Linked DNA regions of Pueribacillus theae. The protein of the gene in region 1 interacts with the protein of each later gene in a pairwise test. Links are inferred from orthologs where the notes say so. Each region holds a gene or a part of one and is shown on either strand. Other genes may lie near its edges. The genes, in order: rho, yhbY and nusG.

Region 1 (2,959 bases):
TAATGCTTCCGTGTACGATAATCTTAAAGCAGTCGCAAAAGCAAAAAATAAAGACATAACAGATGTCGTTGTTACAGTTCTCAAACGAGAGCGCCATGAAAAGCTCGTTCAAGAAATAAGAGACGCTGGAGCGATGATTAAGTTTATTTCAGATGGTGATGTGGCTGGTGCGATAAATGCTGCAATGAGAGGGACCGGAGTTGATATGCTTCTTGGCCAGGGCGGAGCGCCGGAAGGTGTTTTAGCTGCAGTGGCTTTGAAATGCCTTGGTGGCGAACTGCAAGGAAGATTAGCTCCGCAAACTGAAGAAGAAATTGAAAGATGTAAAGCAATGGGTATTGATGATACGAATTCGGTTCTCCGAATGGAGGATCTTGTAAAAGGTGATGACGCTATTTTTGCGGCAACAGGTGTCACAACGGGGGAATTGTTGAAAGGCGTTCGCTTTGATGGACCAATAGCTGAAACAGAAACGCTCGTTATGCGTGCGAAAACAGGCACTCTTCGCTATATACAAGCGAAACATAATTTAAATAAAAAACCAAATCTTGTTATGAAACGTTAAGAAACTGGGTACAATTGAATCATGAAGAGATTTCTCATAAACTTTTTACGGGAATCCATCCATTTTATCCCGGTGTAACCGTCCGTGGGGGGATGAAGAAAAACCCCCACCGATGGAAGTCTCGCTTTAGTAAGACCCCTGGCGGCTTCTCATACTACAGCTTCACTATAAAACCCCAAATCACTAATCCAACCAATCATTGCAATAAAATGAACTCCATGTTTATTTATAAAAAGTATTTAAAGAAAAGTGTGGTGTCCTAATGGGTGTAAAACTAGCAGAATTAGAAAATATGAAACTGAAAGATCTGTATGAGCAAGCAAGAAAGTACAAAGTTTCTTACTACAGTAAATTAAACAAAAAAGAACTTATATTTGCTATCTTAAAAGCGCAAGCTGAACAAGACGGGCTTTTATTCATGGAAGGCATTTTGGAAATTATTTCGAGTGAAGGCTTCGGATTTTTACGGCCGATTAATTATTCGCCAAGTGTAGAAGATATTTATATCTCAGCTTCCCAAATTCGCCGCTTTGATTTAAGGAATGGTGATAAGGTTTCAGGGAAGGTTCGGCCGCCGAAGGAAAACGAACGGTACTACGGCCTGCTTCATGTCGAAGCAGTAAACGGAGAAGAGCCCGATTCCGCCAAAGAACGCGTTCACTTTCCAGCGCTTACTCCGCTTTATCCCGAAAGAAAAATGACGCTTGAAACAGAAGCGAAAAAAATCTCAACAAGGATTATCGATATGATTTCCCCTGTCGGGTTTGGCCAGCGCGGATTAATCGTTGCGCCGCCAAAAGCGGGAAAAACAATCCTTCTAAAAGAAATTGCGAACAGCATTGCAGAAAATCATCCCGAAACCGAATTAATCGTATTATTGATTGATGAGCGTCCGGAGGAAGTAACAGACATTGAGCGATCGGTAAAAGGGGATGTCGTCCATTCAACGTTTGATGAAACGCCTGAAAACCATATTAAGGTCGCAGAACTTGTTCTGGAACGTGCGATGCGCCTCGTTGAACATAAAAAAGACGTCGTGATTTTGTTGGACAGCATTACAAGGCTTGCAAGAGCATTCAACCTCGTCATTCCTCCTAGTGGCCGTACACTTTCCGGTGGAATCGATCCAGCTGCATTTCATAGGCCAAAACGCTTTTTTGGCGCAGCTAGAAACATTGAAGAAGGCGGCAGCTTAACGATTTTAGCGACAGCGCTTATCGACACAGGCTCAAGGATGGACGATGTGATTTATGAAGAATTTAAAGGGACAGGCAATATGGAGCTTCATCTTGACAGGCGGCTCGCCGAACGGCGGATTTTCCCAGCAATTGACATTACAAGGTCTGGAACCCGCAAAGAAGAACTGCTACTGCCAAAAGAACAGCTCGATATTCTTTGGGCAATCCGCAAAACAATGGACGGTTCCCTCGAATTTGTCGAACACTTCTTAAAACGCCTAAAAGAAACCGAAACAAATGAAGAGTTTTTTCAACGATTCCAAAAAGACAAAAACGGAAATTGATAAATCGAAAAGCTGAAGCGGCTCGTTCTGCTCTGAAGAGAAAATGCTCTTCCGAGGAAGGGGTGGTTTTTACCCCGGCCGAGGAAGAAATTTTATCGAGGAGCAAGCCGCAGAAGCTGGACAATCGAAAAGCTGAAGCGGCTCGTTCTGCTCCGAAGAGAAAAGTGCTTGCGAATTACGTTTTTCCCTGTTATAATGTATTTCTGTAATATGAAGTATAACTCTGTTTCTTAGGGATTCAGGGCGGAAGGAGATGAACGAGATGAAACAAGGAATTCATCCAGAATACAATAGAGTGAAAGTCACTTGTGCATGCGGCAATGAATTTGAAACAGGCTCTGTAAAAGAAAATTTGCGTGTAGAAATTTGTTCTGAATGCCATCCATTTTACACTGGCCGCCAAAAATTTGCTGATGCAGGCGGACGAGTTGATCGATTCAAGAAAAAATACAACCTTAAATAAGTTCGTAAAAACGAAATGGCCTTTGTGTAGGCATTGACAATAAAAAGCTCCCGTTTGGGAGCTTTGTTCATTATTGGAATAAAAGAACAGCTTTGAATTAAAAAAATCCGGGCACCTTAGTAAAAGGGAGGTGTCCAAAAATTGAAACGACTACTGCTTACTGGCACATTGGCAATCATGCTTGCTGCATGTACAAACCAATCGCCTCCACAAGCTGACAACAGCCAAAATCCAATCCAAGACAGATTGTTTGGAGCAGGCCCGATTAATTATAAATGGACGCGAAGCGGTGACGGCATACGCTACAGCTTTGATGCGAACCAAAATCCGCAAAGCATACGTAACCTCTCTGATGTGAAATATTCAATTAGCGATGATCAAGATAAAATTCGCCGGATTGTAGAAAGCG
Region 2 (2,884 bases), on another replicon or contig:
AAACATTGTTTTTCGGAGGACTTGCACGGCTAGATTTTTTAAGAGGAGAAAGCCGCCCATTTGTATGCTATTTCTCAAATAATCTTTATATTCATCGAACAAAGCTTGAAAAAGCTGACGAACTTTATGAAAAACAAAAAGGAAAATTGCTTATTCCGCCGAAAAACGAAAAGAAGGAAGATTTCCCTTCATTAAGAAAAAATTTATTTCATATGAAAGGTGAAAAGACTGATGTTGTTTTTTCTGGCTTAGGTTGGGTAACATTTGAAGGAAATCTAGCCGAGATTGCAGCCTATGTCCCGGAAGGAGTCGCCGTTTCACTTAGAAAGTCGCTAATATAAAAGGTTGTTCAAAAAATCCGGAAAAGGGGTGAACAAATGGGGATTTTCGGTGTTATTGGCCATCCGATTTCCCATTCGATGTCTCCTATCATGCACAACTGCGAATTTAAACAGCTTGGTTTCCCTCATCATTATACAGCGTTTGATGTCCATCCAAATGACTTAAAAAAAGCGATTGACGGGATGCGTGCACTTCACATACTAGGATTAAACGTCACGATCCCCCATAAAGTTGCTGTGATGGAGTGGTTGGATGAGATCGATGAAGAAGCAAGATTAATTGGAGCCGTCAATACAATTAAAAATGAAAACGGGCGTTTAATAGGCTCGAATACGGATGGGGAAGGATATCTTCGTTCTTTGCAAAAGCTAATTGACCATCCGTTTCACGATAAAAATGTTTTAATCATCGGAGCAGGCGGCGCGTCGAGAGCAATTGTTACCGCTCTCGCACGTTATGGCATCTCAAGAATTGATATTGCGAACAGGACATTACAGAAAGCCGAACAACTTGCAATGCATGCACGGCAATTTGTCAAATCAAACGCCATACCATTGCAAGAAGCGGAAGAAAAACTTTCAACTTACGGAATTATCGTGAATACGACATCAGTTGGCATGTCCCCTAACCTGTCTGACATGCCAATTAACATCCACCATCTAAAAAAGGGAACAATCGTATCTGATTTAATTTATAACCCTCTTTCGACAATGTTTTTAAAAAAAGCGAAAGAAAAAGGGGCAATAACCGCTAATGGGATTGGAATGTTCGTTCATCAAGGTGCATTATCGTTTGAAAAATGGCTAGGGGTTGCGCCAAATATAGAACGGATGACAGAAACGGTGCTAAAAAAGCTAGGAGGTTAAACATGCTGACAGGGAAGCAGAAACGTTTTTTGCGTGCGAAAGCCCACCATCTCGATTCCATCTTTCAAGTTGGAAAGGGAGGAGTAAATGAAAATTTAATAAAGCAAGTAGGCGATGCGCTCGAGGCGAGAGAATTAATAAAAGTTAGTATTTTGCAAAACTGTGATGAAGATAAACAAACTGTTGCTGATAAGCTTCAAGAGGGCGCACAGGCAAACATTGTTCAAGTGATCGGAAAAACAATTGTTTTATATAAAGAGTCAAAAAGAAACAAACAGATCGAGCTTCCATAAGATGCCATTTCAAAAAATAGGCCTGTTAGGCGGAACGTTCGATCCTCCTCATTACGGACATTTGCTTATTGCAAATGAAGTGCTTGAACAATGTGACCTAGATGAAATTTGGTTTGTGCCTGCATCTATACCTCCACATAAACAAAATGAAAAAATATCGGCATCAAAACATCGTTTAGCCATGCTGAAAATGGCAATTAAAAATCATCCGCGATTTCGATTATGTGCGATTGAAATTGAACGTGAAGGACCGTCATATACATATGAAACATTGGAAAGACTTGTGCATCAATACGAAGAAACGCAATTTTTTTTCATTATCGGTGCAGATATGGTGCAAGATTTGCCAAACTGGAAAAACATCGATCATTTATTAAAATTAACTACGTTTATCGGTGTCAATCGAAAAGGGCACCCGATGGAATCGCCATATAAAGAACAGATCCAGTTTGTGGAAGTGCCATTATTTGAGGTTTCATCAACGTTTTTACGCAAACGATTTCGGGAAAAAGACACTACGTGTTATTATTTACCTAAAAATGTGCGACACTATATTGAGGAGAACAAGTTGTATGAATAAAAATGATGCGCTGGAAATTGTGAAAAGGCAGCTGACAGAACGCCGCTATATCCATACAATTGGTGTAACTGACACTGCAATGATGCTTGCAGAGCGGTTTGGAGCCGACATAAAAAAAGCGGAATTGGCAGGAATCTTTCACGACTATGCAAAATTTCGGCCGAACGAGGAAATGGCTGAAATTATTAAAAAAGAAGCCATGCCTCAAGATTTACTTGATTACAGCAGTGAACTATGGCATGCCCCTGTTGGAGCTTACCTTGTAAAAAAAGAAGTCGGCATCAATGATGGAGAAGTGCTGGATGCGATTCGTTTTCATACGACTGGAAGAGCAGGAATGAGTACGTTGGAGAAAGTTGTTTTTTTAGCAGATTATATTGAACCGAACCGCTCGTTTCCGGGAGTTGAATACGTCAGGGAATTATCAAAAGACAATGTAAATCTTGCTGTTTTACAAGCGGTAAGCAACACTGTCCAATTTTTGCTAAAAAAGAATCAGCTCATTTACCCGCAAACGATCGAAACATATAATGATCTACAACGTGAAGTGAATCAAACGTAATATTTCAGGAGGTTATGTAATGGAAGGAAAGGCACTCGCTTATCGAATTGCGAATGTGGCGGATGATAAACGCGCCGAAGATATTGTGATTTTAGAAATGAAGGGGATTTCACTGATTGCTGATTATTTTTTAATTTGCCACGGAAATTCGGAAAAACAAGTGCAGGCGATTGCTGATGAAGTGAAAGAAGCGGCTGCTGAACAGAATATTTTTGTGAAACGGATTGAAGGCTACGCTGAA
Region 3 (3,069 bases), on another replicon or contig:
GCACGTTCTTATTTTTTAATCGGCGCCGACCGGGAAGATATTATCCAAGAGGGCATGATTGGCCTATATAAAGCAATCCGTGATTTTAAAGAAGACAAGCTGTCTTCTTTTAAGGCATTTGCGGAATTATGCATTACAAGGCAAATGATTACAGCAATCAAAACAGCCACGAGGCAGAAGCATATCCCGCTTAATTCTTACGTTTCATTAGACAAGCCTATATTTGATGAAGAATCTGACAGAACGCTTATGGATGTTTTAACAGGCACACGGAAGACAGATCCTGAAATGCTGCTCATTAATCGGGAAGAATTTAACGATATTGAACATAAAATGTTGGAAGTATTAAGCGATCTTGAGCGCCAGGTGCTCATGCATTATTTAGACGGCCGATCTTACCAAGAAATCTCAGAAGATCTTAATCGCCACGTGAAATCGATTGATAACGCTCTTCAGCGTGTGAAAAGGAAGCTGGAACGGTATTTGGAACTAAAAGAAATAACCTTATAAGTGCGTTCAAAAAGGAGGGCATATCGGATTTTGAACAACCTTATATCGGACGAGCAAAAACAGGGATTCCCTGTTTTTTGCATTAGTAGACGTCGTAAACTGGCAGATGAAGGGGCGTCATTATTTTTCCAAACGATTCAGCTCTCGTTGACATGCTGATTTTAGCTGTGATAAAGTTGATTCAGTATGAGATGCAGTAGAATAAGAGGGTGTGGGAATGCAAAGCAAATTGATTTTAGCCTGTTCGGTTTGTGGAAGCAGAAATTATTCGACGCATAAAAATAAGCAAAACCACATGGCAAGAATGCAAATAAAAAAGTTTTGTAAGCGATGCAATGCCCATACTATTCACCATGAAACGAAGTAATCTGAAGTGAGAGCTTCCGTTAAAGCGGAATGGATCCAATTCCGTTTATGCCGGGAAGGGGAATAGCAAATTCATGTTTAAGAAGGCAGGCAAGTTTCTTAAAAACGTTGTCAACGAAATGAAACAAGTTCGCTGGCCAACAAAAAAGGAATTAGTGAAATATACAATTACCGTTATCGCAACAGTTGCTTTTGTCACTGTTTTCTTTGTCATTGTTGACTTTGGCATTTCTTCATTGATTCAGTTCATTTTGGAATAAACATGACGGCTCTTGGCAATACAGGGTAACGTGGTAAGTAAATGCATTGGGGAGGGAAGGACGAGAAGTCCTATTTGTTATGGAAAAAAGATGGTATGTTGTTCATACGTATTCCGGGTATGAAAACAAGGTAAAAACCAATCTTGAAAAACGGGTTGAATCAATGGGGATGACTGATAAAATTTTTCGAGTATTGGTTCCTGTGGAAGAAGAAACCGAAATTAAAAATGGTAAAAAGAAAACAACAATGCGAAAAGTATTTCCTGGTTATGTTCTAACAGAAATGATCATGACTGATGATTCGTGGTATGTCGTCCGAAATACTCCAGGCGTAACCGGTTTTGTTGGTTCGAGCGGCGCCGGTTCCAAGCCAACTCCCCTGCTGCCTGAAGAAGTTGAATCAATCTTAAGAAGCATGGGCTATGAAACTCCGAAGCCTGAGGTAGATTTCGAATTGAACGAAAGCGTCAAAGTGAAAGAAGGCCCGTTCGCCAATTTTGTCGGCAAGATTGATGAGATCGATATAGACAAACAAAAAGTGAAAGTCCATGTAAACATGTTTGGACGTGAAACGCCTGTTGAACTCGATTTCACACAAATTGAAAGAATTTAAGAGGCTCTGTTGACTTTCTAAACATCTCTTATTGCTTTTATGATGATTAAGTGGTAGACTTTTAATGTTTAAAAAGTCAATTAGAGACTTTAGCATTATACAACATATGTTGTGTGTCATGGGTGGGAGGGTTCAAACCCAAATACCACATCACGGACTTAAGGAGGTGTGTCACGTGGCTAAAAAAGTGATCAAAGTTGTAAAACTTCAAATACCTGCTGGCAAAGCAAATCCAGCACCACCGGTTGGACCAGCTCTTGGACAAGCGGGAGTAAATATTATGGGATTTTGTAAAGAATTCAATGCTCGTACACAAGACCAAGCAGGTTTAATTATTCCTGTTGAAATTTCGGTTTTTGAAGATCGTTCATTCACATTTATTACAAAAACACCGCCTGCGGCTGTCCTTTTGAAAAAAGAAGCCGGCATCGATTCAGGATCAGGTGAGCCAAACAAGAAAAAAGTTGCAACAGTGAAACGCGCAAAAGTTCGCGAAATTGCTGAACTAAAAATGCCTGACTTGAATGCGGCAAGCGTTGAAGCGGCTATGCAAATGATTGAAGGAACAGCGCGCAGCATGGGAATTACGATCGAAGACTAAAAGCTAGTTGCGGACCCATCGTCCGTAGCCTTTTCGTTTTTATAGTTGTAGTTTTCGAGCAAGCTCGAAAAAAATCCGGACACGATTACGCCGAGGCGTAATTGATACATGTGGGAGGATATTCCGTTAAACCACTTAGGAGGAAAGAACATGAAGAAAAAAGGTAAGAAATATCAAGATTCAGCCAAATTAGTTGACCGCTCAAAACAATATGGCTTAAATGAAGCGATTGAACTTGTGAAACAAACTGCAAAAGCTAACTTCGATGAAACGGTTGAAATGGCGGTTCGCCTTGGCGTTGATCCCCGCAAGAACGACCAACAAGTACGCGGCGCGGTTGTATTGCCGAACGGTACAGGAAAAACACAACGCGTTCTCGTATTTGCAAAAGGTGAAAAAGTAAAAGAAGCTGAAGCTGCAGGCGCGGATTTCGTTGGCGATCAAGAGTACATTAATAAAATCAACCAAGGCTGGTTTGACTTTGATGTCATCGTTGCTACACCGGATATGATGGCAGAGGTCGGAAAGCTCGGCCGTGTGTTGGGGCCAAAAGGCTTAATGCCAAATCCAAAAACAGGCACGGTTACATTTGAAGTGGAAAAAGCGGTAAAAGAAATTAAAGCGGGCAAAGTTGAATACCGAGTGGACAAAGCCGGTAACGTCCATGCGCCAATCGGTAAAGTTTCATTTGAGAGCGAAAAGTTGGCTGAAAACTTTGA

The links.
Region 2: the proteins of rho (region 1) and yhbY interact in binary tests that used the Escherichia coli proteins (3 or more experiments, as listed by UniProt). The link is inferred for Pueribacillus theae from one-to-one orthologs.
Region 3: the proteins of rho (region 1) and nusG interact in binary tests that used the Escherichia coli proteins (3 or more experiments, as listed by UniProt). The link is inferred for Pueribacillus theae from one-to-one orthologs.

What each region holds. Positions count from the first base shown.
Region 1 is NZ_QCZG01000015.1:46,721-49,679, reverse strand. The notes cover bases 161-2,957. They hold rho (transcription termination factor Rho), read left to right. Parts: upstream 161-827; coding sequence 828-2,087; downstream 2,088-2,957. Other genes in these bases: DCC39_RS08895 (hypothetical protein), read left to right, coding at 2,692-2,957; rpmE (50S ribosomal protein L31), read left to right, coding at 2,350-2,550; glpX (class II fructose-bisphosphatase), read left to right, coding at 161-565. Outside these bases: more of glpX, read left to right, coding at 1-160; more of DCC39_RS08895, read left to right, coding at 2,958-2,959. UniProt on the Escherichia coli protein: Facilitates transcription termination by a mechanism that involves Rho binding to the nascent RNA, activation of Rho's RNA-dependent ATPase activity, and release of the mRNA from the DNA template.
Region 2 is NZ_QCZG01000008.1:63,378-66,261, reverse strand. What follows is about bases 134-2,855. They hold yhbY (ribosome assembly RNA-binding protein YhbY), read left to right. Parts: upstream 134-1,210; coding sequence 1,211-1,501; downstream 1,502-2,855. Other genes in these bases: rsfS (ribosome silencing factor), read left to right, coding at 2,663-2,855; yqeK (bis(5'-nucleosyl)-tetraphosphatase (symmetrical) YqeK), read left to right, coding at 2,074-2,643; DCC39_RS05695 (nicotinate-nucleotide adenylyltransferase), read left to right, coding at 1,503-2,081; aroE (shikimate dehydrogenase), read left to right, coding at 378-1,208; yqeH (ribosome biogenesis GTPase YqeH), read left to right, coding at 134-341. Outside these bases: more of yqeH, read left to right, coding at 1-133; more of rsfS, read left to right, coding at 2,856-2,884.
Region 3 is NZ_QCZG01000004.1:106,546-109,614, reverse strand. Bases 76-2,982 are described here. They hold nusG (transcription termination/antitermination protein NusG), read left to right. Parts: upstream 76-1,215; coding sequence 1,216-1,749; downstream 1,750-2,982. Other genes in these bases: rplA (50S ribosomal protein L1), read left to right, coding at 2,501-2,982; rplK (50S ribosomal protein L11), read left to right, coding at 1,925-2,350; secE (preprotein translocase subunit SecE), read left to right, coding at 951-1,136; rpmG (50S ribosomal protein L33), read left to right, coding at 728-877; sigH (RNA polymerase sporulation sigma factor SigH), read left to right, coding at 76-510. In the rest of the region: more of sigH, read left to right, coding at 1-75; more of rplA, read left to right, coding at 2,983-3,069. UniProt on the Escherichia coli protein: Part of the processive rRNA transcription and antitermination complex (rrnTAC). The complex forms an RNA-chaperone ring around the RNA exit tunnel of RNA polymerase (RNAP).